DNA from 3 places in the Micromonospora sp. CV4 genome. Region 2 is predicted to be linked to each of the others. Evidence: riboswitches for the same ligand, from Rfam matches in the RefSeq annotation. Region 2 holds a riboswitch; each other region holds the start of a gene.
What was found. Region 2 has a riboswitch for cyclic di-AMP ahead of EAD98_RS16300 (C39 family peptidase). Riboswitches for the same ligand answer to the same signal wherever they lie in the genome.
Positions count from the first base shown of each region.

Region 1: it holds a riboswitch for cyclic di-AMP, as region 2 does, so the genes downstream of both, EAD98_RS20340 (NlpC/P60 family protein) here and EAD98_RS16300 (C39 family peptidase) in region 2, are expected to answer to the same signal.
Region 3: it holds a riboswitch for cyclic di-AMP, as region 2 does, so the genes downstream of both, EAD98_RS21590 (hypothetical protein) here and EAD98_RS16300 (C39 family peptidase) in region 2, are expected to answer to the same signal.

Region 1 covers NZ_RCVI01000295.1:22,395-32,047, forward strand. Annotated here, with positions in the region: gene EAD98_RS20285 (hypothetical protein) at 1-171, shown strand, start outside; gene EAD98_RS20290 (contact-dependent growth inhibition system immunity protein) at 181-597, shown strand; gene EAD98_RS20295 (dihydrofolate reductase family protein) at 700-1,404, shown strand; gene EAD98_RS20300 (dihydrofolate reductase family protein) at 1,449-2,093, shown strand; gene EAD98_RS20305 (IS30 family transposase) at 2,195-3,295, opposite strand; gene EAD98_RS20310 (glyoxalase/bleomycin resistance/extradiol dioxygenase family protein) at 3,318-3,686, opposite strand; gene EAD98_RS20315 (DUF3592 domain-containing protein) at 3,771-4,328, opposite strand; gene EAD98_RS20320 (hypothetical protein) at 4,394-4,783, opposite strand; tRNA gene EAD98_RS20325 (tRNA-Gly) at 4,920-4,993, opposite strand; gene EAD98_RS20330 (pyridoxamine 5'-phosphate oxidase family protein) at 5,139-5,696, opposite strand; gene dcd (dCTP deaminase) at 5,796-6,374, shown strand; gene EAD98_RS20340 (NlpC/P60 family protein) at 6,434-7,411, opposite strand; cyclic di-AMP (ydaO/yuaA leader) riboswitch at 7,487-7,623, opposite strand; gene EAD98_RS20345 (N-acetylmuramoyl-L-alanine amidase) at 7,855-9,653, shown strand, end outside.
Region 2 covers NZ_RCVI01000265.1:87,580-97,232, reverse strand. Annotated here, with positions in the region: gene EAD98_RS16310 (hypothetical protein) at 14-409, shown strand; gene EAD98_RS16305 (hypothetical protein) at 555-1,319, shown strand; cyclic di-AMP (ydaO/yuaA leader) riboswitch at 1,610-1,749, shown strand; gene EAD98_RS16300 (C39 family peptidase) at 1,976-2,824, shown strand; gene EAD98_RS16295 (alpha/beta fold hydrolase) at 2,988-3,734, shown strand; gene EAD98_RS16290 (CDP-glycerol glycerophosphotransferase family protein) at 3,747-5,417, opposite strand; gene EAD98_RS16285 (bifunctional cytidylyltransferase/SDR family oxidoreductase) at 5,460-6,977, opposite strand; gene EAD98_RS16280 (ABC transporter ATP-binding protein) at 7,120-7,929, opposite strand; gene EAD98_RS16275 (ABC transporter permease) at 7,934-8,830, opposite strand; gene EAD98_RS16270 (TetR/AcrR family transcriptional regulator) at 9,010-9,653, shown strand, end outside.
Region 3 covers NZ_RCVI01000309.1:25,906-35,558, forward strand. Annotated here, with positions in the region: gene EAD98_RS21565 (hypothetical protein) at 290-619, shown strand; gene EAD98_RS21570 (carbonic anhydrase) at 711-1,370, opposite strand; gene EAD98_RS21575 (alpha/beta fold hydrolase) at 1,517-2,461, shown strand; gene EAD98_RS21580 (AAA family ATPase) at 2,570-4,687, shown strand; gene EAD98_RS21585 (cation diffusion facilitator family transporter) at 4,794-5,711, shown strand; cyclic di-AMP (ydaO/yuaA leader) riboswitch at 5,854-5,985, shown strand; gene EAD98_RS21590 (hypothetical protein) at 6,042-7,055, shown strand; gene EAD98_RS21595 (SRPBCC family protein) at 7,450-7,941, opposite strand; gene EAD98_RS21600 (PfkB family carbohydrate kinase) at 8,120-9,097, shown strand; gene surE (5'/3'-nucleotidase SurE) at 9,094-9,653, shown strand, end outside.

The DNA of each region.
Region 1 (9,653 bases), on a different contig from region 2:
ATCTACATCTTCGCGGTGATCGCCTGGCGGCTGGCCCTGGCGCCGTACCGCGACTGGAGGCCCCGCCCGGAGGAGCTGCCCCGCATGCGCTGGCTGCGCGGCCCCGAGCACGCTGGGATGTGGTACCTGCCCACGAATGACCGGCAACCGGACGGCGGTCCCGCGCACTAGCCTGACCCGGTGCCGACGATCGAGCAGCTCGAGCGGGAGGTGTGGCCGGATCCGGGCCCGGATGCCACCTTCCTCGTCACTCGTTGCACCGAACTCCGTCGTAAGCCGCTGGCCGACTTCACGGCCGAGGACCTCCGCATCATGCTCGGGCAGGCGATCGGCGTGCCGGCTCTGCTGCCTCTCGCGGTGGGCATTCTGCGCGACGATCCCCTGGTCGAGGGCGACCACCACCCGGGAGACCTGCTCCTGCAGGTGCTGCGGCTGCCCCACTCGGCGTGGTCGGGCCTGGCGGCGGAGCGGGAGCACCTCAAGGCTGTGCTGGCCCACCTCCTCGCCGGTCCCGCCCTCTCCGACCCCGATCTCCCGCCTCGTGAGGTGAAGCGGTTTCGCGAGGCCATCGAGCAGTTTCTCGCTAGACCGGCGTGACGTAGGTCACACGCTAGCCCGGTAGGGAGCGAGCGGTCGGCTCCGACTCATCGGTGAGCGGCACCCGAGCCGGGGGTCGCCCGAGGAGAGGAACGACGCGAGATGACGAAGGTGACCGCACAGCTGTCGGTGTCGGCGGACGGGTTCTACGCCGGCCCGCGATTCGCCGGTGAGGGCGACTGGATGGACTCGGCCGAGAGCGCCGGCTTCTTCCGGGTCACCCGCTGGGCGACCGAGGCGATGGCGTGGCGCGAGCGACAGGGCTTCGCCGGCGGTGAGCAGGACACCAACTCCGAGGTGATCGCCGAGTCCTTCGGCTCGGCCGGCGCGTACGTGATGGGGCGGCGGATGGCCGACGGAGGTGAGGTCCCCTGGGGCGAGGTGCCGCCGTTCCGCGCGCCGGTCTTCGTCGTCACGCACCGCCCCCGCGAGCGACTGCTCCGCGGCGGTGGCACCAGCTTCACCTACGTCACCGACGGCGTGGCGAGTGCCGTCGAGCAGGCGCGCGCCGCGGCCGGCGGCAAGGACGTCGCGGTGGCCGGCGGCGGCAGCCTCGTGCGGCAGGTCCTCAAGGCCGGCCTGCTCGACGAGTTGGAGCTGCACGTCGTACCGGTCGTGCTCGGCACCGGCCTCCGCCTGTTCGACGCGGACCTCGACCTTGGCGAGAAGGAGGCGACCGAGCTGACGCCCACCCGCGTCCTCCACACGCCGCAGGTCACCCACATCCGGTACGCGGTGGGCGGTCGCGCCCCACTCGTGCTCGACGACCGGGGCCGCGGCGGCGGCCCGACGGTGACCACGAACTGAACCGCGCCGACCGGATACGGACCATCGACCCGAGAGGGGATCCCATGCCGCAACTGTTGCGGGTGCAGTGCTTCAACGTTTCGCGCGACGGGTTCGGCACCGGAGAGGGACAGAGCCTGGAACGGCCCTTCGGCCACGCGGACCCCACTCCGCTGTTCTCCTGGCGGGCCGCCACCGCCAGCTTCGTCTATCGCACCGAGCCCGGCGGCACGCGCGGTCTGGACGACTACCTGACCCGCGACGCCGAGTGCAACATCGGCGCGGAGATCATGGGTCGCAACAAGTTCGGCCCCCAGCGTGGCCCCTGGGAGAACCATGACTGGCTGGGCTGGTGGGGGGACAACCCGCCGTTCCACACGCCGGTCTTCGTGCTCACCCACCACGAACGCCCGTCGTTCACCCTGGCCGACACCACGTTCCACTTCCTCGATGCCAGCCCGGCCGAGGCACTGGCCCAGGCGAAGCAGGCAGCCAACGGTCGGGACGTACGCCTCGGTGGTGGTGTCGCCACCATCCGCGAGTTCCTCGATGCCGATCTGGTCGACACCATGCACATCGCCGTCGCGCCCGTCGACCTCGACCGGGGTGAGCGGTTGTGGGCCAGCCCTCGCGATCTTCTCGACCGCTTCCACCTGGAGTCGGTGCCCAGCCCCAGCGGAGTCACCCATCTCCTGTTCTGGCGACGATGACCGCCGACACGATCACTGCAGGCTGACCCGGGCCGACCGCTCACCCAGCCGGCAGCCAGACCGCCCACAGATCTTGGACAGTTTCCGTTCTGGCGGCGGGCTCAACCGGTGGTTGCAACACCGAGGAGCTGGGTCATCTTTTCACCTGGGGTGGCCCAGCCCAGGGTCATGCGGGGGCGATCGTTGAGTTCGTCGGCGACGTGGTCGAGGTCAGCCTGGTCGATGGTGGTGAAGTCGAAATGGCCTTTGGGGAAGTACTGGCGTAGCAGCCCGTTGGTGTTCTCGTTGCTGCCGCGTTGCCAGGGGCTGTGCGGGTCGCAGAAGTAGACCGGGCAGTCGGTGGCGATGGTGAAGTCACGGTGGCGGGCCATCTCGACGCCCTGGTCCCAGGTCAACGAGGCCCGTAACCGCTGCGGGAGCCAGCTCATCGCGGCGGCCAACTGGGACACGACGTGTTCGGACACCTTGCCCTCGGGCAGCCCGACCAGGATCACGAACCGGGTGGCGCGTTCTACCAAAGTGGCGATCGCGGAACCACCGCGTCCACCTCGACGTACCCCTTCGAGCAGGTCGCCCTCCCAGTGCCCGGGCACCGCCCGGTCAGCGACCTCAGCCGGCCGGTCAGCGATGCGCAGAGCGACCCACGGCCGGGCCGAGCGCACCGCCCCGCCTGGCGCCGCCCGGCGACGGCGAGCGGCCCGACCCGAGCGCAACGCCACCTGCCGAGCCAACTCCGCGCGCAGGTTACCCCGCGCCTGCAGGTAGATAGCCTGGTAAATCGTCTCGTGCGACACCCACATCTCCGGCGTGTCCGGGAACTGCACCCGCAGCCGGGCGCCGATCTGCTGCGGCGAACGACGTCGCCGCAGCATATCCAGCACCGTCTCACGCAACGGCCCGTCAACAGCCAACCGCGGTACCCGCCCGGACCGGTTGTGCCGCAGAAACGACGCCCACTGCGCCATCAACGGCTGATACCGCTGCCCGTAACGCTCGAACCGACCCACCTCCCGCGAGATCGTCGACACCGACCGCTGCAACCTTCGCGCGATCGACCGCAACGACTCACCCGCAGCCCGACCCAACCCAATCTGCTCCCGCTCCAGCGGACTCAACCTCGACGCCATAACCACCCCAACGACAATCACGAAAGGGTGTTGCAACCACCAGTTGAGCCCAAGGGCGTAACGGAAACTGTCCAAGATCTCTGCGCGTTTGACGGCGCTAGGACAGGCGCGACAGCACCAGCAGGCGGTTGCCGTCGGGGTCCATGACCCGGGCGGACCGCTCACCCCACGGCTGGTCGACCGGTTCTTCGGTGACCGTCGCACCCCCCGAGCGCAGCGCGTTCACGGCGGCGTCGCAGTCATCGGCGTAAACGCACAGCTCCCAACGATGCGAGTGGGCCGGTTCGCCGGCCTTCGGGTCGGCGGCCAGGCCCAGCTCGCTGTTGCCCAGGCGGAGGGCGACGAACTCCGGCTCGCCGTCGTCCGGGAACCGGTAGATCTGCTCGAAGCCGACGACATCCCGGTAGAACGCGATCAGTCTCGGCAGGTCGGGCGTAGTCACGATCGGAAACGCTTCGGTGAACACGGGACCACCTCCAGGCCGGACACTAGCCGGCAAATGACTCATCGGCATCGACCTCGGCCGAGTGCGGAGGTGCCCTGCATCGGCTCAGTGTCGACCGACCCGCTTGTGCTTCGAACGGCTCGTGAACGCGCGGCCGTCCCTGCTCGGAGCGCCGGACCGCCGTGGCCGCACGCGGGCGGGGAACCACTTGCGGAACGGGATGCGGGAGAGCGTGAGAAGGATCCCCGCGACCAGGACCACGAATCCGGCCGCGCCCAAGACGCCCTGGATGCGGCCCCGATGTCCGCTCAGCTCGTCGAAGTCGGTGACGAAGTCACTCGGATCGGCGCGGTTCACCCAGATCGACACCTCATCGCCGACCGGCAGGCACACCTCGACGCAGCCGATCTCCTGCTCGTACGTCCTGCCGGCCACGTCGTACCGGAGATGCATTGTGGTGGAGGTGCCACCGCGCTTCGCCACCCGGTCGTAGATGATCCCCCGCGCCGGTACACCGGTGGCCCGCAACTCGGTCTCCCAGTCCTCAAGCGCGGACTGGGTGCGCATCGGCAACCAGAACAACGCACCACCGATCACCATCAGCAGCACGCAGCCGACGGTCACCCAGACCGGGCGCCTCAGGATCATGATCAGGCGACGCACCGGCTCATCGTGCCGACGCGACGCAACCCCGGCCGAGCCCGCCGGACTCGAACCCCGCCCTGCATTCAAGGAATCTGTGACAGCGCCAGGCTGCAGGCGATGAGGAGCGCCGCCGCCGCGATCGGCCACGGCCACCAGCGGCCGGTGCGGAAAATTCGGACCAGCGTGAGCACGAGGCAGACCGCGCCCGGCAGCCCGGCCGCAGCGGCCACGATCCAGAAGGTCCGCTGCTCCGGACGCCAGCAGGCTCCCCACCCGTCGATGGCAGGATCGCACGGGTTGGGACCCGGGCCGCCGAGCGCCGGTGACCACCAGATCAGGTTGAATGCCATCCCCAGCAGGAACGGAAAACCGACGATCGCGAGGGGGATCGCCGCCCCGAGGCGCAGCGCGCGGGTGCGGGCACGGATCGATACCGGCTCAGTGCCCTCCGGCCGGTCGTCCACCGTGGTCATCTCGACATCATGGTCGCCCGCGGGCCGCTCGTCGTCACCCGACCGTCCGGCGGAGGATGGCCGATCGACAGTCACCGACCTTTGGAAGCTCGAAGGCCCCGGCTCGGATTCGGCATCCTGACCAGGGCCTTCGCGTTGGAGCGGGTGACGGGAATCGAACCCGCACTGTCAGCTTGGGAAGCTGATGTTCTGCCATTGAACTACACCCGCAAGCGGCACCACTGTACCTGAGTCACCCAGCCGGTGCACCCAGGTACCCCGTGGTCCGCAGCTTGCCCGCGTACCACCGGTGCCGGCCCCGTCACGACGGAGCCGGCACCGGCGTCTTTCCCCAGGACCGGATCGTGGGCCGCGGTCAGGCGGCCGAGCGCTGGACGTCACGGCTGCGGCGGGCCGGGCGGGTCTGCGGCACGGAAGACGGCCCGGCCGCGGCGGGCGGAGCGTGCGGGTCAAGCCAGACCTGGACGGCCGGACGGCCGGGCGCGCCACCCGGAATGCCCATGCCGTGCTGCTCGCGGCGAGCCAGCATCGCCACGTCGACGGTGAACTCGAACAGCCGCCAGTCGACCTGCGGGGCCGCCCGCGCGCTCTGCGCCAGCCGGGCCACCCGGGCCGGATCGGTGACCGGCCAGGCGCGCCCCGCCACGTACGCCTCGTCGTCGCTCTCCTCCGGCGGGAACGAGTGCAGCGCGTAGCGGCCGTCCCGTTCGAGGTCGCGACGCTTCGGCGAGTCGAGGATGAAGCAGAAGAGACCCTCGTCGGTGATGACCGGGGAGACCGGATGGACCCGCGGCCCGCCGTCGGCGCGGACCGTGGCCAGGTAGCCGAAGCCCGGCCCGTACTGCTGGAGGAGAACGCGGATCCCGTCGGCGAGTCGGGGCTCGTCGGCGGCGAATTCGGACCAGGAAGCCATGCCGGCATTCTATCGAACAAATGTACGACCAGCGACCTCGACGCGCTGGTCACCGGCACCGAATCTGGCTGTTGCCGGCAACGCCGCTATGGTGGTCCGATGCTGCTCTCCGACCGCGACCTGGTCTCCGAGATCAAGGCCGGCACGCTGGGCCTGGAGCCGTTCGAGCCCACCCTGGTCCAACCGTCCAGCATCGACGTACGACTCGACCGGCTGTTCCGGGTCTTCAACAACCATCTCTACACCCACATCGACCCGGCCATGCAGCAGGACGACCTCACCTCGGTCGTCGAGGTGCCCGACGGCGAGCCGTTCGTGCTGCACCCGGGGGAGTTCGTGCTCGCCTCGACGCTGGAGGTGATCTCGCTCGGTGACCAGCTCGCCGGCCGCCTCGAAGGCAAGTCGAGCCTGGGCCGCCTCGGCCTGCTCACGCACTCCACGGCCGGCTTCATCGACCCGGGCTTCTCCGGGCACGTGACGCTGGAGCTGTCGAACGTGGCGAACCTGCCGATCACCCTCTGGCCGGGCATGAAGATCGGGCAGCTCTGCATCTTCCGGCTCTCCTCGCCGGCCGAGCACCCGTACGGCTCGGTGGTCTACGGCTCGCGCTACCAGGGTCAGCGCGGCCCGACCCCGAGCCGCGCCTGGCAGCACTGGCGCACCTGGCCGACCCGCTGAGGCCGTAACGACGAGGGCCCGCCGCGACAGATCGCGACGGGCCCATCGGTCACCGGGGATCAGCCCGGGCGGCCGTAGCTGTGGATCGGGCCGTCGTCGACCTTCTTCATCTTGACCGGTTGGCCGGCCTGCGAGGCGTGCACGACCCAGCCACCGCCGACGTACATGCCGACGTGGTGGATGTCGCTGTAGTAGAAGACCAGGTCACCGGCACGCAGGTCGGCCCTGCTGACGTCCTTGGTGACCCGGCTCTGCTGTGCGGCGTTGTGCGGCAGGGACACCCCGGCCTTGGCCCAGGCGGCCAGCATCAGGCCGGAACAGTCGTACGAGTTCGGGCCCTCGGCGCCCCAGACGTAGGGCTTGCCGATCTGCGCGCAGGCGAACTTGACCGCCACACCGGCACCGCCGCCGGGGTAGCTCGCCGGGCAGGGCGCTGGACGCAGCGGGCCGCCGCCACCGTTGCCGTAGACCTTGAGGCGCAGCTTCTGCAGCCGGTCGATCTCGTCGTTGATCTGCTTCTTCTTGGCCGCCAGCTGGGCCTCGGTGCGGGTCAGCTGGGCCACCATCTCGTCCAGTGGCGCCTTCTGCCGGGCCAACTCGTCGCGCAGGTCGGCCACCTGCCGTACGTCCTGCTGCTGGTCGTGCGCGAACCGGTCGAGCATCTCCAGCTGCCCGACCACCTCGCTGGGCGAGCTGCTGCCCAGCACGGCGTTGACGGTGGAGACGTTCTCACCCTTGTACGCGCGGACGGCCAGGGAGCTGACCTTGTCCATCGCGGCGTCGACCTGGCGCTCCAGCGGGGCGATCCGGGCGGCCAGCGCGTTGGCCTGCCTGCGCTTCCCGGCCAGGTCGGTACGGGTGGCGTTGTGTCGTTCGATGATCGGTTCGAGCTTGTTCCAGTCGGCGTCGATCTGGCGCTCGATCTCGGCGACGGACGGGTCGGCGTGGGCCGCCGTGGCGCTGCCGGTCAGGACGACGGCGACGCCGACCAGGGCGGCGAGGGCGGTGGTGAAGCGGGACCAGCGTGGGCGCGGCACGATCGACGTCGGGCCGGCTGACGCCGGCCGCTCGGACGACGGCCGCGGGGCTTGGTGAGCCACCGGGTTCCGTACTCCTTCTTCCTGACCGCCTACCGGGTTAGCTGACGGGTTCGGGCGGGAAGGTGGGCGCCCTACCGCAGTGACTGCGGATTCACCCCAGGAAACCTGGGTCCCCGGTTCGCTGAGAAGCGACTCGGCGGTGTCGGTCCGTTACCGCCCGGGTGGGCGGAGCTGCTGTCGGCCCGACGAATGACCAGAGTAGAGACGGCCGTTACCGATCCGCAACCGGTGGGGCCGTGACACTCCGTACCGATTGCGGGGGACGACGACCGACGACGAAAGTTTTCTTCTACATACTCCGCTGGATGGAAAGGTATTGACGCGGGCTCCGGGCGGGGCGAAGGTGGCCTCATCTTCACCCGCCAGATCTAGGGGGTTCGATGTACCGTCCAACCCTGTCCACCGGCCGGCGCGCGCTGCTCGCCGCCGCCGTGGTCGCGGCCGCGACCGCGGTACCGCTACCCGCCAGCCCCGCCGTGGCCGCGCCCGCGGCCGACCGTCAGCAGCAGTACGTCGCCGCGGCCACCGAGTACGGCGTGCCGGCCGACGTGCTGCTCGGCGTCTCCTATCTGGAGTCACGCTGGGACACCAACGCCGGTACGCCGAGCACCAGCGGCGGCTACGGCCCGATGCACCTGACCGACGCCCGGCACGTGGCCGCCCTGCCGGGGCGCGGCCACCACGATGCCGGCACCGAGGACCCGCGCGGCGACGACTCGCGGCCGGCACGGGTGGTGGCGCCCCGCCCGGCCGAGGATCCCGCGCCGCCCGCCGCCGCGTTGCAGACCGTGGACGCCGCCGCCGCCCTGACCGGTGCCGCGCCCGAGTCGCTGCGTACCGACGCGAGCGTCAACATCCTTGGCGGCGCCGCGCTGCTGGCCGCCTACCAGCGGGAGCTCGGCGCGCCGGTGGGCGCCGACACCGACCCGGCGGCCTGGTACGGCGCGGTGGCCCGCTACGCGGGCGCGGACAGCGCGGACGCCGCGGCGGCCTTCGCCGACGAGGTGTTCACCACCATCGGCGCCGGCGAGTCCCGGGTGACCGACGACGGCCAGCGGATCACGCTGCCGGCCCGGGCGATCCAACCTCAGCGTTCGTGGCTGGACCGGCTGGGACTGCGCCGGCTCGCCCGTCCGGACGGGCTGGAGTGCCCCAGCACCATCTCCTGCGAGTGGATCCCGGCGCCGTACGAGGCGTTCGGCGCCGGGGACTACGGCAACCACGACCTCTCCGACCGGCCCGGCCGGCAGAAGATCGAGTACATCGTCATCCACGACACCGAGGCGAGCTGGGCGACCACGCTGCAACTCGTCCAGGACCCGACCTACGTGAGCTGGCACTACTCGCTGCGCTCGGTGGACGGGCACATCGCCCAGCACGTGAAGACCAAGGACGTCGCTTGGCACGCCGGCAACTGGTACGTCAACGCCAAGTCGATCGGGCTGGAACACGAGGGCTTCGCCGCGCAGGGCACCTGGTACACCGAGGCGATGTACCGGACCTCCGCCAAACTGGTCCGGCACCTCGCCCTGCGGCTGGGTATCCCGCTGGACCGTCAGCACATCATCGGTCACGACAACGTGCCCGGCACCGTCGCCTCGACCGTGCGCGGAATGCACTGGGACCCGGGCCCGTACTGGGACTGGACGCACTACTTCACGCTGCTGCACGCGCCACGGCTGGACACCGGCATCCCGGCCACCGGCCTGGTCCGGATCGACCCCGACTACGACACCAACCAGCCGGCGTTCACCGGCTGCGTCACGGCCGGAGTGCCGTGCGCGCCGCGCGGCTCATCGGCGGTGGTGCTGCGCAGCGCGCCGTCCGCGGACGCGCCACTGGTCAACGACATCGCACTGCGCCCCGACGGCACCCCGAACACGATGGCCGTGTCGGACCACGGCGCCCGGGCGTCCGCCGGCCAGACGTACGCCCTCGCCGGCCGTCAGGGTGACTGGACGGCGATCTGGTACCTCGGGCAGAAGGCGTGGTTCCACAACCCGGCGTCGGCGCCGACCGCCAGCTGGACCGTCGGCGTGGTGGCCACCCCGAAGCCCGGACGGGCCACCATCCCCGTGTACGGACGGGCGTACCCCGAGGAGGCCGCGTACCCGGCCGGGGTGCCCTACCAACCGATCTCGCCGCTCCAGTACACGCTGGCGGCCGGCCAGCGGTACGC
Region 2 (9,653 bases):
GTAGCGTGGGGACGTGCTTCCCGTCGCGCTCACCTGTCCGCTGTGGTGGGTGGCGCGCTGGGCGACGCGGATGCTGACCAGCCTCGCCGTGGTCGCCGCTCTGGCCCTGGGCTCGGGTGCCTCACCGGCGTCGGCCGCCTCGCCCGACCCGCTGCCCGCCTCGGCGGCGTCCTCGGGCTCTCCGTCCTCCGGATGGGTCGTTCCCACCAGCTCCGTGGCCCTCGCGGCCCCGGTCGTCGTCGACCGCACCGCCCCGCCGGTCTCGCCCGACGCGCACGCGGCGGCACCCGCCGTCGAGGCCGCCGTTCCGGCGCAGGCCGGTGCCGCCGCGATCGAGGCCGGTCCGCAGCGATCGCCGCGCACCGCCGATCCGGCCACGCGGGCCTCCCGGGCCCCGCCGCGGCGCTGAGCCACCGGGACGACGTCCCGCCGCCACGCCTGTCGATCACTCAACTCCGCATCCCCGCCCGCCGGCCCGTGGCCCGCCACGTGGTCCCGCCCGGGTCGGTTGTGCGGCTCCCCACCGCAGCGTTCCTTCCTCCGAGGTGCCGATCATGGAGACCGTCCTCTACCAGTTCCTGACCGAGGTTCCGCAGGCCGCCGCCATCTGGTCGGCACTGCTCCTGCTGGCCCTGACCGTGCTCACCGTGCTGGTCGCCCGCCCCGAGCGGGACCGTCCGGGCGTCGAGGAGTCTCCTGCGCCCACCACTCGGGAGCTCGCCGCCGTCGAGGCGGCAGACCTGCGCCGGTACGCCGAGGAGGTGGCCGTCGCCGCGGCCGGCGCGGCGCAGACCGCCCGACGACGTCGCGCCGACTGGCTGGCCGCGCAGGAGGCGGCTGAGCGGGCCTGGGCCGCGTACGAGGAGGCGGACCGGGCCGCCCGTCGGTTCGCCGGCGCCGGTTCGCTGCCCACACCGCGTACGCCGCAGTCCCCGAGCGAGTACGCCGCCCGGGAGCGTTACCTGCACCGCGCGGCGATGGCGGCGCACTGGCGCGGCGACCTGTCGATGCGTCAGCTCACCGACGTCTTCGCGCACCGCAACGGCTGGGATCCCCGGCGGCACCCGGTCGAGCAGGAGGTGCTGCTGAGCCGCGCTGTGCGGGACGGCAAGTTGGTCGAGCACCGGGCCGCCGCCGAGCGCGAACGGTCCACCTGGCGGGATGCGGAACTGGCCGCCGAGGCGGCCCGCACGCTCGCCGCGGAGGCGTACGCGACGGCGGCCCGGTTGCGGCCGATCCTGGTGCCGGTGCGGCCGGCAGTAACCGTGGCGGCCCGGCCGGCGACCGCGGCGCGCTGGCACCCGGCGCGGGTGGGCTGAGGAAATGCCCCGACCGGGGCGTGAGCCCGATCACACCGCCGTCGTAACGGGCAGTCGGAACGGTCGGGCGCAATGTTCGCGCGAATGCGGAACCATTGTCGACGGCCTGTCCGGTTGTCGACCGTAGGCGCCACCATAACCGGTTGTCCCATCGAGTCGCGTCAGTGGCAATACGCGCAGAAATTCGCGCGCAGATCCAGGTTTACGCAGGTGAACCTGGCTTGGCAGCACTTGAACCGACCAGTAGTGTCGTCCCGTCCGGTGCGGTAACCGATCGCAAGAGGCGACGCCGCGCCGACCCGCTCAATCGTGATCTACGAACCGGGGACCCAGGTACGTCCGGGGTGAATCCGCGAGCCACGGCCCGCAGTAGGGCGATCTTCCCGCCCGAATCCGTCAGCTAACCCGGTAGGCGGTGTCGGAAGGAGTTCCATCCTCGTGCAGCACCTCTCCACCCCTCGGTTGTTTCCCCGCCTCCACGGCGCCGCGGTGCCCCCGCTCATCCGTCCGGTGAGCTGACCCCCAGGGTCACCGCCTCTTCCGCCCGGCCACGCCGGGCAGTCCCCTGAGCGGTTCACCACCCGCGGACCACGGTCCGCGCGCTGGCGCCTGCCCGGAAATCGGTCCGGCCCGGTGTGCCGCTCACCCCCCGATCCGTGGAGGACCCCGTGAAGCACACCCTGAAGCGTCAGCTCCGTCGTCTCACCACCGAGCGTCCGTACCAGATCGTCGCCGCCTCCGCCGCGGCTCTCGCGCTCGCGACCACCACCGGCGCCCTGATCGCCGGCACTGACGACGCCCCGGCCAGCCAGCACACCGCGACCACGGTCGCCGAGATGCGCAGCGACACCGTCGCCTCCCGCGGCGAGGCGCGCGTCGCGACCCCCTCGGCCAGCACCGCGCCGAGCAGCGCCGCACCGACGGCCAGCGCCGCGTCGCCGGCCGCCAAGGCCAGCGGCAACCCGGACCTGACCCGTAAGCCGGCGCCGCCGAAGCCGCCCGCCACCAAGGTGCTCGACTACGACTACCAGGCCCAGAACACGTACTACAACTGCGGGCCGGCAGCCACCCGCAACGCGCTCAGCGCCACCGGCATCGACCGCACCCAGGAGGAGCTCGGCGCCAAGCTGGGCACCACCGAGATGGGCACCAACTCGGCCCTGGACACCACCCGGGTGCTCAACGCCGAGGTGAAGGGCTCCCCGTACCGGACCCGCATGTTCGCCGGCGCGCCCAGCCCCGCCCAGATGGACCGGCTCCAGGCCGACGTGGTCACGGCGATCACCGCCGGCCGGGGCGTGGTGGCCAACGTGGCCGGCGACGCCACCGACACCGATGGTGGCTGGCACTCCTACGGCGGCGGGCACTACATCGCCGTCGTGGGCTACAAGGACAACGGCCGGATCGTGCGGATCGCCGACTCGGCGAACGCCGCCGACCCGGCGTACTGGATCACCACGATCGACCTGGCGAACTGGATCGCCACTCGGGGCTACTCCGCCTGACCCGGGCGCAGCCGCTGCGGGCGCCGTCCCCCACAAGGGGCCGGCGCCCGCGGCGTTTCTCCAGCCGGCGGACTCTACAGTGGATCTCCATTGGTCGGTGTATCCCCAGGTGCCGCCGACGCGGGCTCTCGTACCCGTCCCCGAACCGTGGGAGACTGCGGCCGTGGTGGATGAATCGGGTGGTCACGCCGGCCGCGGGCCGGTCCTGCTGCTGCTGCACGGAATGGGGGCGACCGGCGACGTCTGGCTGCCCTGGGCGCCGCTGCTGGAGCAGCACTGGCCGGGGCGGTGGCTGGCACCGGACCTCGCCGGTCACGGCTGGTCGGCCCCGCTGCCGTCGTACTCCTTCGCGGGGCTCGCCGAGCGGATCGCCCACGGCCTGGCCCCCGACGACCGGATCGTCGTGCTCGGGCACTCGCTGGGCGGGGTGGTCGGCCTGGCGCTGGCCGCCCGGGCCGCCGGCATGCCGGTGGACGCGATGGTCGGGCTGGGCATCAAGGCGGTGTGGTCACCCGACGAGCTGACCCGCGCCGCCGAACTCGCCGCCCGCCCGGTCAGCTGGTCCGCCAGCCGCACCGAGGCGGCCCGTCGCTACCTGCGCGTCTCCGGGCTCGCCGGCCTGGTCCCGCCGGACCACCCGCTGGTGGACGCCGGGCTGCGCCAGGTCGACGGCCGGTGGCGCCTCGCCATGGACCCGGCCGCGTTCGCCGTCGGCGCTCCCGACCTCGCCGCGCTGCTGGCGGCGACCGACGTGCCGGTGGTGCTGGCCCGCGGCGAGCAGGACCCGATGGTCACCGACGCGCAGCTCAAGGAGTTCGGCGTACCGGTCGTCACGCTCCCCGGGCTCGGGCACAACGCGCACGTGGAGAATCCGGGGGCGGTGCTGGCGCTGCTGGACGCGTACCGCTGAGGGCGTCCGCCGTCACACCTGCGCCGACGCGGCGAGGGTCTTCGCCGGGGCCAACTCCCGGCGGGCCGCGCTGAGAAAGGCCTCGGCGTACGACTCGACCGGGAAGTCACCCAGGTAGCGACGGCGAGTGGCCCACCGGGCCTCGGCCAGCGGATCGGTGTCGAGCAGGGCGGTCAGCACGTCGTCGGTGTTGGCCATGTCCCGGCGCAGCACGTAGCCCGATCCGGCCAGTGGGAAGTTCTCCACGAACCGCTCGCCCTCGTCGCCCATGTCGGTGACCGCGTACGGCTTGCCGGAGTAGAGGTAGTCCGAAATGACCCCGGACACGTCGGAGATCAGCGCGTCCGACCGGTTGACGCACTCGGTCAGGCTCAGCTCGCGGGCCGCGGCGCCGACCACGTGCTGCCGCCCGGTCCGGGCCCGGTCCGCGACCAGCAACTCGGTCAGCCGGCCGAGCTGGCGGGCCGAGGCCGGGTTCTGCGCCGTGTACGGGTGTGCGCGCAGGATCACCGTCGCGCCGCGCTCCAGCAGCCGGCGCAGCAGGCCCTCGGCCACCGGCAGCGAGCAGTAGTCGGCGTCGGCGTGGTGCCCGGTCCAGGTCGGGGTGTAGAGCACCGTCGGGTGCGACAGGCCGCGCACCGGCTCGGGGCGTACCTCGATCGACTCGACCTGCGGGCGGCCCACCACCACGAACTTCTCCGGCGGGATCTGCACCCCGGCGCGGGCGTACCGGTCGATCGCCGCGGGGCCGGCCACGAAGATCCGGTCGAAGATCCCCGACACCGGGTTGGCGCTCGGCGCCTTGTCGCTGTCGCCGTGGTGCAACTGCACGTGGGTGAGCTGCGTGAACCGGATGCAGTGGCTGTTCTTCGCCCCGTGGTTGACGTAGAACGCCGCTCGCAGGCTCGGCACCAGCGCCTCGTCGATCGCCCGCAGGGTGGGGCAGTAGACCACCGGCGCGTCGGTGGCCGCGGCGATCGGCGCCAGGAACTCGGGCTCGCGCAGCACGACCATGAACGGCCGCCCGATCCGCTCCAGGTACGGCAGCCACATGGTGACCTGGTACTCCGAGCCGGGCGGCGCGGAGAAGTAGAGCAGGAACTCCGGCCGGTGCCGGCGCAGCGCGCGGGCGACGGCCCCGCCACCGGCGGCCGGCCGGAACCGGCGCCGGGCCAGGTCCAGGGCGACCGCCCCCGCGCCGACGCCGACCAGCAGGCTGGCGACCAGCGCCACGGCGGCGGGCAGGGTCAACGCGGAGGCGAGGGTCACCACGGCGAGCAGCCCCAGCAGGGCGGTGCCGAGCTGGTCGGCGATCAGCGGTGTCCAGCCCCGCACCGGCAGGTTGGCCACCCGGACCTCCAGGTTGCCGGCGGTCCGCAGCGGCCCCACCAGCAGCACCAGCCCCAGCAGCACCAGCGCGGTTGCCACCAGCGCCGGGTCGAGCCCGTCGTCCAGCCGCCGGGAGTATCCGACCAGGACGGCGGCGGCGATCAGCGCCGTCTCGGCGACGAGGTCAGCGCCGGGCCGGATCCGCTGCTCGGCGGCCGCCGCGGCCAGCGCGGCGACGGCCAGCGCCAGTCCCCATCCGGTGGCCCCGGTCAGCGCCACCGTGACGAAGGCCAGCACGGCCAGGCCGGTACTCAGGCACCGGGCGGCCAGCTTTCGGACCAGATCACCACGCATGTCGCTCCGTTCGCCGCCGTCGGGGTTCCGCCGTCGTCAGCGTCAGCTCGCGGATGCCGCACCGGCCGGCGAACCGACCCGGCCCGGTCCGGCCTGGGCCGGCACGGTCGCGGAGGGCCCGTCACCGGGCGCTCGGCGTACGTCGATCACCTGGCCGGTCAGATCGGAGATCAGCACGTCCAGCGAGGACTGGGCGACGGCCTCCGCGGCGAGCAGGGTGTGCTCCGGCTCCTCGCCGAAGGCCCGCGTCCGCATCGGGGTGGCGGTCCGCTCCGGGTTGATGCAGTTGACCCGTACGCCGACATCGGCCCACTCGTCGGCCAGCGCCTGGGTGAGGTTGACCAGGGCGGCCTTGGTGGCGGAGTAGAGCGCGTAGCGGGCCCGCCCCCGGGTGTACGAGCTGGAGGTGTAGAGCAGCAGCTGGCCCTTGGTCTGCTGGAGGTACGGCAGGGACTGCCGGGCGATCGTCACCGGGCCGACGAAGTTGACCTGGAGCAGCCGGTCCATCGTCTCCTCGTCCATCTCGGCGAGGGCGCCCTTCTCCAGGATGCCGGCGGTGACCACCACGTGGTCGATCCGGCCGGTGGCCTCGAAGGCGGTCTTCAGCGCGACCTCGACGTCCTCGGCGCGCTCCACGTGGGTGCCGGTGGTGGAGCGGCTGAACGGGAAGACCTGCGCGCCGTAGCGTCGGGCCAGCTCGGTCAGCTCGTGGCCGATGCCGTAGCTGCCGCCGAACACCACGACGGTGCGGCCGGTCAGCTCCTCCGTGTAGCTGCGGTGGTCGGTGAGCCGGGGCGCCTGCGCGGCGGCGAGCTGGAAGAGCTTGTCCGCCAGGTGCACGTCGACCGGGTGGGTGACCTTGATGTTCTCGTCCGAGCCGTCGATCACCTTGATCGGGGTGCCCGGCAGGTAGCGCAGCACCACACCGCAGTCGTCGGTGGCGGCGAAGTTCGGGTCGCCCTCGGCGATCCGGTACGCCTCGCGGATGGTGGGGGAGCGGAACGCCTGCGGGGTCTGCCCGCGGCGCAGCCGCGAGCGCACCGGGATGTCGGTGATGCAGTCGTTCTCGTCCACCTGGATGATCGTGTCGGCGGACGGGATGGCCACGTCCACGGCGTCGTAGGTCCAGAGAGCGTTGACGCACTCGCGCACGATCCGGCCGCTGAGCAGTGGACGCACCGCGTCGTGGAAGAGGATGTTGCAGTCCGCCGGCCCGACCGCGTCCAATGCGATCCGGGTGGTCGCGTTACGGGTGTCGCCGCCCTCGATCACCTTGGTGACCTTGCGCAGGCCGGCCTTCTCGACGATCTGCCGGGCGTCCTCGACGTGCCCGGTGGCCATCAGCACGATGATCTCGTCGATCTCCGGGGCGGCCTCGAAGACCGCCAGGGTGTGCTCGATGATCGGCTTACCGGCGATCTTCAGCAGCTGCTTCGGGATGCCGAGGCCCAGTCGGGTCCCGGTGCCGCCGGCCAGCACCACGGCCACCGTCCGTGAGGGCCGCCACGGCGCCAAGGTCTCCGGTGTGGCGTCCGGGCCAGTGGTCTGGTCCTGCGTCATTGCCGGATCCTCACTCTCAGGTATGCGTTAACGGAAGGTTCCGCCCGAGCGGCGACGGAATGAACCCTAACGCTCGGACCGCGCCGCCCCAACGGCGACGCGGTTCGGCGCTGCCCTGTCGAAGCCGTCTGTTCGCCCAACCCTACTTGCTGTTCGCGTAGGCCTCGTATGCCCGGATGACGTCGTCGGTAGGCCCGTCCATCCGCAGAACGCCGGATTCCAGCCAGATCGTCCGCTCGCAGGTGTCCCGCACCGAGGAGAGCTGGTGGCTGACCAGGAACACCGTGCCGGCGCCCTCCCGCAGCTCCCGCACCCGCTGCTCGCTGCGCTTGCGGAAACCCTTGTCGCCGGTGGCGAGCGCCTCGTCGATGAGCAGCACGTCGTGCTTCTTGGCGGCGGCGATGGAGAACCGCAGCCGGGCCGCCATGCCGGAGGAGTACGTGCGCATCGGCAGGCTGGCGAAGTCGCCCCGCTCGTTGATCCCGGAGAAGTCGATGATCCCGGCGGCCTGCTGGGCCACCTCGTCGGGGTGCATGCCCATGGCCAGACAACCGAGGGTGACGTTGCGCTCACCCGACAGGTCGTTGAGCAGGGCGGCGTTCACGCCGAGCAGCGAGGGCTGCCCCTGGGTGTGGATCGCGCCCCGGTTGACCGGCAGCAGGCCGGCGATGGCCCGCAGCAGGGTGGACTTGCCGGAGCCGTTGCTGCCGATCAGCCCGATCGCCTCGCCCCGGTACGCGGTGAACGAGACCCCCTTCACCGCGTGCACCTCCCGCACGTTCGGCGCGGACGTGCGCTTGACCAGCCGGCGCAGCGCGGCCACCGGCGTGGTGCCACCGGTGGCACCCTTGTGCACCCGGTAGATGATGTGCGCGTCGTCCACCACCACGGTGGGGATCCGTTCCTGCGTCAGCACGGGCAGGGAGACGGTCGCCTCGTCGGTGGCCTGCATGTGATCAACCACGGCCGTACTCCTGTTCGCCGCGCCAGAAGTAGATGTAGCCGCCGATCCCGCCGACCAGCGCCCAACCGGCCCCGACCAGCCAGAGCTGGGTCAGCGACTCGTTGAGCAGTGGCGGCTGATCGAGCAGCGCGTAGCGGGCCAGCTCGATGTAGACCAGCAGCGGGTTGAACTGGACCAGCGTCGTCGCCCAGCCCGGCAGCCGATCGAAGAGGGTGACGCTGTAGAGCACGCCGGAGCCGTACATCCAGGTGCGCAGGATGAACGGCATGACCTGCTTGAGGTCGCTGGCCTTGGCGCCCATCCGGGCCACCAGCAGCACCACGCCGGCGTTGAACACCGCCTGCAGCAGCAGGGCCGGCACCAGCATCAGCCACTTCAGGGTGATCGGTTCCCCGGTGACCAGCACGATGCCGAGCAGCACCACCATCGAGGCCAGCAGCTGCTGGAACTGGGTCACCGTGGTGGACAGCGGCAGGCTGGCCCGGGGGAAGTGCAGCGCCCGGATCAGCCCCAGGTTGCCGCTGATCGACTGGGTGCCGGCCAGCACCGCGCTCTGGGTGAAGTTGAAGATGAACAGGCCGGTGGTCAGGTAGCCGATGAAGTTCGGGATGTTCTCGTTCTGCGCCAGCACCACCCCGAAGATCAGGTAGTAGACCGCCGCGTTCGTCAGCGGGGTGAGCACCTGCCAGAGCTGGCCCAGCTTGGCGTTGCTGTACGAGGCGACCAGCTTGGCGTTGGCGTACGCGGCGATGAAGTGCCGGTAGGCCCAGAGTCGGCGGCTGTACTCGACGAGGGTGGGTCGCTCACCGGCGACCCGGAGCCCGTGCCGAGCGGCCAGCTGCGCCTGGGTCAGGCCCGTGTCGGGGTCGACCAGCGCGGTGGTGGCCATGGAAATGGCGCTCCGATCTTTCGTGCAGACGGGGTTGCTCGCGACGATGGAATCCTAGTGGGAGCTGTGCGCGGAGCGCCGCCTCGTCGCTGCGTGGACAGTAGTCCGAAACACGTCGGGACGCAACCGTACCGTCGTTGCGCTACGCTGGTCGTCGTGACCTGCGAGAAGAGTCCCTGGTGACGACCGAGAAGAGGCGCGCCCCGGCCGGCGCGGCGGTGCTGCGTGGTGAGATCACCACGGCCATCCGGCGCGCGCTGATGCAGGAGCTCGCCGAGGTTGGCTACGGCCGGCTCTCCATCGAGGCGGTGGCCCGCCGGGCCGGCGTCAGCAAGACGGCGGTCTACCGGCGGTGGAGTTCGAAGGTCGAGCTGGTGCTGGAGATCGTCGCCGCCGCGGCGCACGGCAAGCTGCCGGTGCTGGACACCGGCACCCTGCGCGGCGACCTCGCGCTGCTCTTCCAGGCGGTGGCGCACGCGCTGCGGCATCCGCTGGCCTCGCAGATCATCCCCGACCTGCTCGCCGAGGCCGCCCGCAACCCGGCCATCGACGAGACCCTGCGTCAGGTGCTGCACGCCCGCCAGCAGGAGGTCGGCGGCCGACTCGTCACTCGCGCCGTGCAACGCGGCGAGCTGCCCGCCGACACCGACCCGGACGCCGCCGTCGACCTCATCATCGGCCCGCTCTACTGGCGGCTCGCCATCGCCCGCGCTCCGATCACCGACACCTACCTCGGCACCCTGGTCGAGTCGGTGGCCACCGGGCTCGGCGCCGAACCGGCCGTGCCTCGGCCCCGGGGCGCGGTCGCCCCGTCGGCGCACGC
Region 3 (9,653 bases), on a different contig from region 2:
AGGTGCGTCTTCCCCTACGACCTCGTCCACCCGAGTGGCTGCTGCAACACATGATTACTCCTGTGACGGATGGTGCGCCAGGGAATCGGAAAAATCGCCGGCCGGAATAGCCGGACGGGTGGTCTCGGTTGCCTCTCAGGACACCGCGACGACCAGCCTGATGTCGTGGTCCTGTACAGTTCCATCGGCGGCTTGTGCCGCGCACAACTTCGTGGGCCGACCTGGTGGTCGCCCGCACACAGCCCCCGGACGTTCTAGTCCTCCCGTACGTCTTGCAAGGAGTACCTCCGTGGCGAGCAACACCTCTAAGACCGCGCGCGCGTCCGTCCGGGCCGGCCAGGCTGGCCAGGGTGGCGCCCTCAGCGTGCTGGGCGAGTTCAAGTACCTCATCCCGCTCAACGGCGGCAAGCACGCCTACGTGCGCAACCTGACCAACGGCAAGACCGCGCACCTGCGCACCGACTCCGAGGCCTTCGTCGAGGAGATCCGGGTGCTGGCCGCGGCCGGCCACGCCGCCAAGATCCGGGCGGAGATCAACAACCTCAACGCGACCCACCCGGGCGACGGCTGGGACGCCACCGAGAAGCGCCTGGTCGAGGCCGGCGTCTTCGAGGGCTGAGCCCTCCCCCACCGGATCATCTGAAAACGCCCGCCGGGAGGTCCCGGCGGGCGTTTTCGCGTCCGTGCGCGGGGACGAGAGCCGTGCGGGTTCAGGCCGGGTCCAGCAGGGCGACCTCCCCGGTGGCCAGGTCGTAGAGGCCGCCCACCACGGCCACCCGGCCGGCCGCGACCGGCCCGGCAAGCAGGTCGTCGTGGCGCAGGGTGTGCACCGTGCGCCGGACGTGCCGGCGGATCGCCAGCGGGTGCACCGCCGGGTCGTCCAGCCCCGCCTCGAGCACCGCCGGGGCGATCTCGTCCACCAGGTGGGCCAGCGAGCCGCCGGGCCGCGCCCCGGCGCGCAGCGCGTCCACCGCGGCGCCCACCGCGCCGCACCGCTCGTGGCCGAGCACCATCACCAGCGGTACGCCGAGCTGGCCGACCACGTACTCGATCGAGCCGCACACCGCGCGGTCGAGCACGTGCCCACCGGTACGGATCACGCAGATCGCGCCGAACGTCTGGTCGAAGATCGCCTCCAGCGGCACCCGCGAGTCGATGCAGCCGAGCAGCACCGCGTACGGCTGCTGGTCGCCGGAGGCGGCCGCCGCGGCGGCCGTGACGTCGTGGCCGTGCAGCGGCTGGCCGCTGACGAAGCGCCGGTTACCGGCGAGCAGCTCGGCCAGGGCGGCTCGTGGCGTGCCGCCGGCCAGCCGTCCCGGCGCCAGCGGTCCGCCCTCCGGCGGTCCGGGAGTTGCCCCCGACGACCCCATGCCGTTCAGCTTGGCCCGCCGTCGGCGGCCAGGGGCGCGGTCGGGAATGTTCCTCCGGCGCGATTGGCGTGGTGTCATGGCGGGTAGCCGGTGTTACCGCCGGGTATCCCGGTGCGGATGGTGCCGGGCGGCCCTGGGAGGTGGCGATGCCGGAGCGGTTCGAGGTCGGTCTGCCCGACGGCGTACGGCTGCACGTCGAGGCGACGGGGCCGGCGGACGCCCCGGTCACCGCCGTCCTGCTGCACGGCTGGACGCTGGACGGGCGCAGCTGGCACCGGCAGGTCGACGCCCTCACCGGGTCGTCCGACGGAGCGGTGCGGGTGGTGACCTACGACGCGCGGGGGCACGGCCGGTCCAGTTGCATGCCGCTGCCCACGGCCACCCTGGCCCAGCTCGGCGACGATCTGCTCGCGGTGCTCGACGCGGTCGCGCCGACCGGGCGGGTGGTCCTGGTCGGGCACTCGATGGGCGGCATGACGATCATGGAGTACGCGCACCGCCACCCGGGGCACTTCGCCGCCCGTACCGCCGGCCTGGTCTTCGTCTCGACCACCGCCGAGGGGCACACGCACACCGTCTACGGGCTCTCCCCCCGGATCGCCCGGCTGATCCGACTGGCCGAGACGACCGGCGCCGGGGTGCTGGCCCGGTGCGGGTCGTGGCGGGCACCCCGGGCGCTGCTGCGCGCGCTGCAACCGAGCATCCGGTGGATGCTCTTCGGCGACCGCTGCGACCCGGCCGACATCCGGCTGGTGACCTCGGCGGTGGCCCGCGCCTCGCTGCGCTCGATCGGCGGGTTCCGCGCCTCGATCGGCGCCCAGCACCGGCTGGACACCCTCGCCGCGCTGGCCCACCTGCCGGCCGCCGCCCTGGTCGGCGACCGGGACCGGCTGACCCCGCCGCCGTGCGCCGAGTCGATCGCCGCGGTCCTGCCGGCTACCGAGCTGACCGTCTGCCCGGGCGCCGGGCACATGCTGATGATGGAACGCCCGGACGAGGTGAACGCCGCGCTGACGGGCGTCCTGAGCCGGGTGCTCGCCGAGCCTGCCGCCCGGACGAGTGGCGCGACTCCCGCCGGGACGGGTGCCTGACCACGTTCCCGCACCTCGGGCGCGGCACGCCGGGCCCGGGGCCGTACCCTTCTGCGGTTGGCCCGCGCGGTTCGCGCCGCTTGCCGGCGACGTCAGGAGGAGCGTGCGTTGACCGACCAGACCGCCCTGGAGCAGGAGATCGCCGTCGAGCAACGGCACCTCGACCGGGTGTACGCCCGACTCGCCGAACTGCGGCAGTCGGCGGTCCGCGCCGAGCGGGACGGCTACCGGATGGCCCGGGTGGGCACCTTCGGCGCGCTCGTCGAGCGCGACGCGATGGTCTTCCACGCCGCGCAGCGACGCCACACCCTCGACGCCGAGCACGAGGGGCTGGTCTTCGGCCGGCTGGACCTGCGGGACCGGCAGGTGCTGCACGTCGGGCGGCTCGGCATCCGCGACGAGGACGCGACCACGCTGGTCGTCGACTGGCGCGCGCCGGCGGCCGCCGCCTTCTACCAGGCCACCCCGGCGCAGCCGCAGGGCGTGGTACGCCGGCGCACCATCCAGTCCCGCAGCGAGCGGGTCACCCGGATCGAGGACGACCTGCTGGATCCGACCGCCGCCCCCGAGGGGATGACGGTGGTCGGCGACGGCGCGCTGCTGGCGACCCTGTCCCGGGCCACCGGCCGGGGCATGCGCGACATCGTGGCGACGATCCAGCGCGAGCAGGACGAGGCGATCCGCTCGCCCGGCTCCGGGGTGACGATCGTCGCCGGCGGGCCGGGCACCGGCAAGACCGCGGTGGCCCTGCACCGGGCCGCCTTCCTGCTGTACTCCGACCGCAGCCGGTACGCCGGCGGCGGCATCCTGGTGGTCGGCCCGTCCTCGGTCTTCGTCGAGTACATCGCCTCGGTGCTGCCCTCGCTCGGCGAGGACACCGCCACGCTGCACTCGCTGGGCACCCTCTTCCCGGGCATGACCGCCACCCGCACCGACCCGCCCGAGGTGGCGGCGGTGAAGGGCTCACTGCGGATGCGCCGGGTGCTGGAGCGCGCCGTCCGGGACGCGGTGCCGGACGGCCCGGGCGAGCTGCGGCTGCTCTACCGTGGCACGCTGCTGCGGCTGGACCGGGCCGAGCTGGACGGGATCCGGGACCGCGTGCTGCACCGGGGCGCCCGGCGCAACGAGGTCCGGCGGGCCGGCTTCGACGGCGTCTTCGCCGCGCTGTGGGCGCAGGCCCGCCGATCGGGCATCGGCCGGCTGCCGGAGCAGCGGGCGTTCGAGGACGAGATCGCCGAGCGGCCGGAGTTCCGGGAGTTCCTCAAGGCGTGGTGGCCGCGTCTGCACCCCCGGCACGTGCTCGGCTGGCTCGCCCGGCCGGACCGCCTGCGCCGGTACGCCGGCGGGATCCTCTCCACCGCCGAGATCCGGCTGCTCAGCGCGGCGTACCAGACCCTGGACGCGGCCGGGTTGACGATCGCCGACGTGGCGCTGCTGGACGAGCTGGACGCGCTGCTCGGCAAGCCGGCGCAGCCGGCCCGGGCCAAGCGTGACCCGTTCCAGCTCGCCGGCGGGGTCCGCGAGCTGAGCACCTTCGGCGAGCGGCAGCGGGCCGCGCGGGCGGCGGCCCGGGAGCGTCCGGCGGACTACCGGGAGTACGCGCACGTGGTGGTCGACGAGGCGCAGGACGTCTCGCCGATGCAGTGGCGGATGGTCGGCCGGCGCGGCCGGCTGGCCTCCTGGACGGTGGTGGGCGACCCGGCGCAGACCGCGTGGACCGGTGACCCGGAGGAGCTGACCCGGGCCCGGGACCAGGCGCTGGGCCGGCGCAAGCGGCACGACTTCACGCTGACCACCAACTACCGCAACTCGGCGGAGATCTTCGCGGTGGCGGCGGCGGAGATCCGCCGGCTCTACCCCGACCTGCCGCTGCCGAGCGCCGTCCGCTCCACCGGGGTCGACCCGGTCGAGCTGGTGGTGCCGCCGACGGAGCTGGAGACCGCGACCGTGGAGGCGGCAACCGGCCTGCTGGCCGAGGTGGAGGGCACGGTCGGTGTGATCACGCCGGTTCCCCGCCGCGACGAGATCGCCGGTTGGCTCGGCGCGCTCGGTGCGCCGCGGCTCCAGGTGGTGACGAGCCTGGAGGCGAAGGGCATGGAGTACGACGGCGTGGTGCTGGTCGCACCGAGCGAGATCCGGGCGGATCCGGGCGCCGGGGTGCGCACCCTCTATGTCGCGCTGTCCCGGGCCACCCAGCGCCTCACCACCATCGACCCGACGGGCTGACCTGCGGCGGCGAGCCCCGCCGGAGGGAGGACGGCCGTACACTTGCATACATAGCGATGTGAGCATACATTTGACCGGGTCCGGACCGACGGCGGAGGGTGGTCTCGTGGGCGCAGGTCATGACCACCACCATGGGTCGGTCGCCAACGCCGCGCACCAGCACCGGGGGCGGCTCTGGACCGCGTTCGGGCTGCTCGCCACCCTGATGGTGGTCGAGGCGGTGGCCGCGTTCCACACCGGCTCACTGGCCCTGCTCTCCGACGCCGGGCACATGTTCACCGACGTGCTCGGCATCGGGATGGCGCTCGCCGCGATCACCGCCACCCGGCGGGCCACCGGCGACCCGCAACGCACCTTCGGGCTCTACCGACTCGAGGTGCTCGCCGCGCTGGCCAACGCCGTCCTGCTCTCCGGGGTCGCGGTCTACGTGGTGATCGAGGCGATCGGCCGGTTCGGCGACCCGCACGAGGTGCTGGCCGGACCGATGCTCGCGGTGGCCGTGCTCGGCCTGCTCGCCAACGTGGCCGCCTTCGCGCTGCTGCGCGCGGGGGCACGGGAGAGCATCAACCTCCAGGGCGCCTACCTGGAGGTGCTCGGCGACCTGCTCGGCTCGCTCGGCGTGATCGGCGCGGCGCTGCTCATCCAGGTCACCGACTGGTGGTGGGCCGACCCACTCGTCGCGGTCGCCATCGGCGTGTTCATCCTGCCGCGCACCTGGCGGCTGGGACGGGCCGCGGTCCGCATCCTGGTGCAGGCCGCCCCGGAACACCTGCAGGTGACCGCCGTGCACGACCGGCTGGCCGAGGTGCCCGGCGTGGTCGAGGTGCACGACCTGCACGTCTGGACGCTCACCTCGGGCATGGAGGTGGCCTCCGCGCACCTGACCATGGCCCCCGGCGCCGATGTCGGTGCGGTGCTCACCGCGGCGCGTACCGCCCTGCACGAGGACTTCCGGATCGAGCACGCGACGCTGCAGATCGAACCCGGCGCGGCCCCCGGGGCCTGCGGTTCGGTCGAATGGTAATGGCATTTCAGGAGTTCTACTCGCTTTAGCCGGAATTTCGCGTGACGACGCACGCACCGTCCGTCACATCGGCTGCATTCGCCCCACCGGCACCGGTAGGCTCGGTCCCGGCCTCCACCCGGCGGCGCCCTCCCGGCGCCGGTGGTGGTCGCCGCCTAATCGCCCGAGTGGGCGAACCGGGGAACCATGTTCCTGGGGTGCATCCGCGTCAGCGGTAGGGATCTTCCGTCCCGAACCCGTCAGCTAACCCGGTCGGCGGCTGACGGAAGGACATGCGTAGTGGTACCAGCACGACCACCCGCCGCCCGACTGGCGGCTCTGATCGTCGCGATGTTCGCCCTCGGCGTCGCGATCCCGGCCGGCGCCGCCTCGGCCGCTCCCCCGACCGGCCAGCGGGCCGCCGCGGCACCCGACGGCGACGAAGAGGGCGGCACCCCGGCGCTGCGCGCTCAACTGGAGGCGGCCAGCAAGGGCTACCTGGACGCGAAGCGCGCCCTGGCCACCTCCGTACAGCGGCAGCAGCAACTCGCCACCCAGCTCAAGACCACCGAGACCGAACTGACGGCACGCAGCGGCAAGGTCGACGAGATCGCCGGGCTGGCCTACCGCACCGGCCGGCTCGGCACGGTGTCGGCACTGCTCAACAGCAGCAATCCCGAGGGCTTCATGGACCGGGCCGTCACGCTCGACGCGGTCGCCGCCAACGAGGACCGCGCGCTGCGCGACCTCATCGCCACCAGGGACGAGGTCAACCGCACGCGCGTCGCCCTGGACGGCGAGATCCGTGAGCAGCGCAAGCAGGTCACCGTCATGGCCAAGCGCAAGGAGCAGGCCGAACGGGCCCTGACCGTGGCCACCACCAAGCCCAGGACGACCGCCGACAGCGGCTCCAACCGGGGCACCTCCGCCGCCAACGCCACGGCCGCGCCCCGCAACTCCGACGGCTCCTGGCCATCGGAGTCGTGCAGCGTCAACGACCCCACCCCGGCCACCGGCTGCATCACCCCGCGCACCCTGCACGCGCTCAACCAGGCCAAGGCCGCGGGCTTCACCCGGTACGTCTCCTGCCACCGCAACGGCGGCTCCGGCGAACACCCGAAGGGCCGGGCCTGCGACTTCGCCGCGCAGAAGGGCGGCTTCGGCGGGGACGCCACCGGCGGCGACAAGACGTACGGCAACAACCTGGCCGCGTACTTCATCCGCAACGCCGACCGGCTCGCCGTGCTGTACGTGATCTGGTACCGACAGATCTGGCTGCCCAGCAGCGGGTGGAAGTCGTACAGCGGGGCGGGCGGCGACCCGTCCAGCGACCACACCAACCACGTGCACCTGTCCGTGTACTGACCCACCGGCCGGTGCCCCGCCTCGCGGGGCGCCGGCCCGCCCGGGGTACGTCCGCGGACGTACCCCGGATGTCGTCGGCGGACGGACGTTTCGGCCGGTCCCGGCGGGCAGCATCCTGGTATGCGTCGGATCCCGCCCACCGCCCGCAAGGCGCTGCTCACCCTGCACCTGGTCACCTCGCTCGGCTGGCTCGGCGCCGACCTGACGCTGCTCACGCTCGGTGTCGCGGCACAGCGCGGCGCCGACCCGGCCGTCGTCTACCCGGTCGCCGCGCTGATCGGCACCGTGCTGTTCGCGCCGTTGAGCGTGCTGGTCTGGCTGATCGGCGTGGCCAGCGCGCTGCTCACCCCGTGGGGCCTGCTGCGCTATCGCTGGGTGCTGTTCAAACTCGTGATCACCACGGTGATGGTCGGGCTGGTGCTATCACCAGGTCGGCGCGGTCCGGGGCGTCCAGGGCCGCGCCCAGCCGGGTGGCCAGGGCCAGGTGGGCTGCCTGGGCCTGGCGGAACGCGTACCGGAACAGCGGCGCCGGCGCGGTCAGGGTGATCTCGACGTCGATCCGGACCAGGCCGTCCGGCTCGCCGCGCAGCCGGGTGTGGTTGCGTACCGTGGTGGCCGGCCACTGGCGGGCCACCATGACAATCTCGTCGTCCTCGCTGATCAGCACGTCCGCCTGGTAGCTGGTCCGGAAGCGCAGCGGGCCGGCCGCCAGCCGGTCGCTGATCACGTAGCTGGCCTGAGCCCCGGGCCGCGGTGGCAACCGGCGGACCCTGACGATCAGCGGGTGCAGCTCACCCTGCCGGGTCAGGTCGCTCAGCAGGGCCGCCGCCTCCTGGGGCGTGCAGCGGGCCTGGACGGTGTAGCTGAAGGTATCGCTCCTGAGCACACCGTCTCCCGCCGTCGTTGGTCGCACGATCGTCCCGTACCCCGGTCGGGGTGGCAACGCCCGGAGGGACACGGACCGTTGCCTCGGCATGCACACCGCGTTTCCCACTACGGACGGTGGACGGGGAACCACCATTCGTGAGGACGAGGGAGGGCATGAGCATGAACGGGTACGACCGGTGAGCGGGCACGTGATGGTGTTCGCCCCCACGCCGCAGCTGACGGTGACCGTGGACCAGCCGAACGGCCAGCCCGAGCTGCACCTGCACCCGGGTGGGCAGGGTGTCTGGCAGGCCCGCATGGTGATGTCGCTCGGGGTCGACGTGGTGCTCTGCGCCGCGCTCGGCGGCGAGATCGGTCAGGTGCTGGAGCCGCTGCTCGTCAGCGAGGGCGTGGACCTCAAGGTGGTGGTCCGGGACTCCGGCAGCGGCGGGTACGTGCACGACCGCCGGGACGGGTCCCGGCAGGAGATCGCGGACGTGCCCGGGCAGCCACTGAGCCGACACGAGCTGGACGAGTTGTACAACCTGGCCCTCGGCGAGGGGCTGCGCGCGCCGGTGAGCGTGCTGAGTGGACCCAACGAGCCGTGGCTCGTCCCGGCCGACCTGTACCGGCGCTTCGCCGCGGATCTCGGTGCCAACGGCGGCCGGGTGGTGGTCGACCTCTCCGGCGATCACCTCGGCGCGGTGCTGGACAGCGGGGTGTTCTTCCTGAAGGTCAGCCATGAGGAACTGATCCGCGACGGCCGCGCCCGCAACGAGGAGACCGCGGAGCTGACCCGGGCGATGTACGAGTTGCACGCCGCCGGCGCCGAGACGGTGGTGGTGAGCCGGGCCGACGAGCCGGCGCTCGCGCTCATCGACGGGGAGCTGTTCGAGGTGGAGATGCCCCGGTTGCAGGCGGCCGACCCGCGCGGCGCGGGCGACTCGATGACCGCCGGGGTGGCCGCCGTGGTGGCCGGCGGCGGTGACATCCGGACCGCCATCCGGACCGGCGCCGCCGCCGGAGCGCTGAACGTGACCCGGCACGGCCTGGGCACCGGGCGGCTGGACTCGATCACCGGTCTGGTGGAGCGGGTCCGGTTGGTCCCGGCGGACACCCGACAGCAGGAGCGGACCACCCCCGACGAACTGGCCGACCGGGCGGTCGAGCGATGACGCTGCGCGTGCTGGTCACCAACGACGACGGGATCGCCGCGCCGGGCATCCAGGCGTTGGCCTGGGCGGCGACGCAGCGGGGCCTGGACGTGGTGGTCGCCGCGCCGCTGGAGGAGGCGAGCGGCACCAGCGCCGCCATGAGCGCCATGGAGCAGGACGGGCGCGTGGTGGTGCACGAGCACCCGCTGACGGATCTGACGGGCGTGCCGGCGTACGGGGTGGGTGGTTCCCCGGGCTTCATCACGCTGATCGCGCTGCACGGCGCGTTCGGTCCGCCGCCGTCGGTGGTGCTCTCCGGCATCAACCGGGGCGCCAACGCCGGCCGCGCCGTGCTGCACTCGGGAACGGTCGGCGCCGCGTTCACCGCCGCCACGAACGGCTGCCGGGCGATGGCGGTCTCGCTGGACGTGCTGTCCGCGGGTGAGGCGACGGCCGCCAGCGGTGGCGCCGCGGTGGACGCCGCCGCCCGGGTACGCGACGCCGAACGCAACTGGAGCACCGCCGCGCGGGTCGCCCTGGACCTGCTCCCCCGGCTGACCGCCGCGCCGATCGAGAG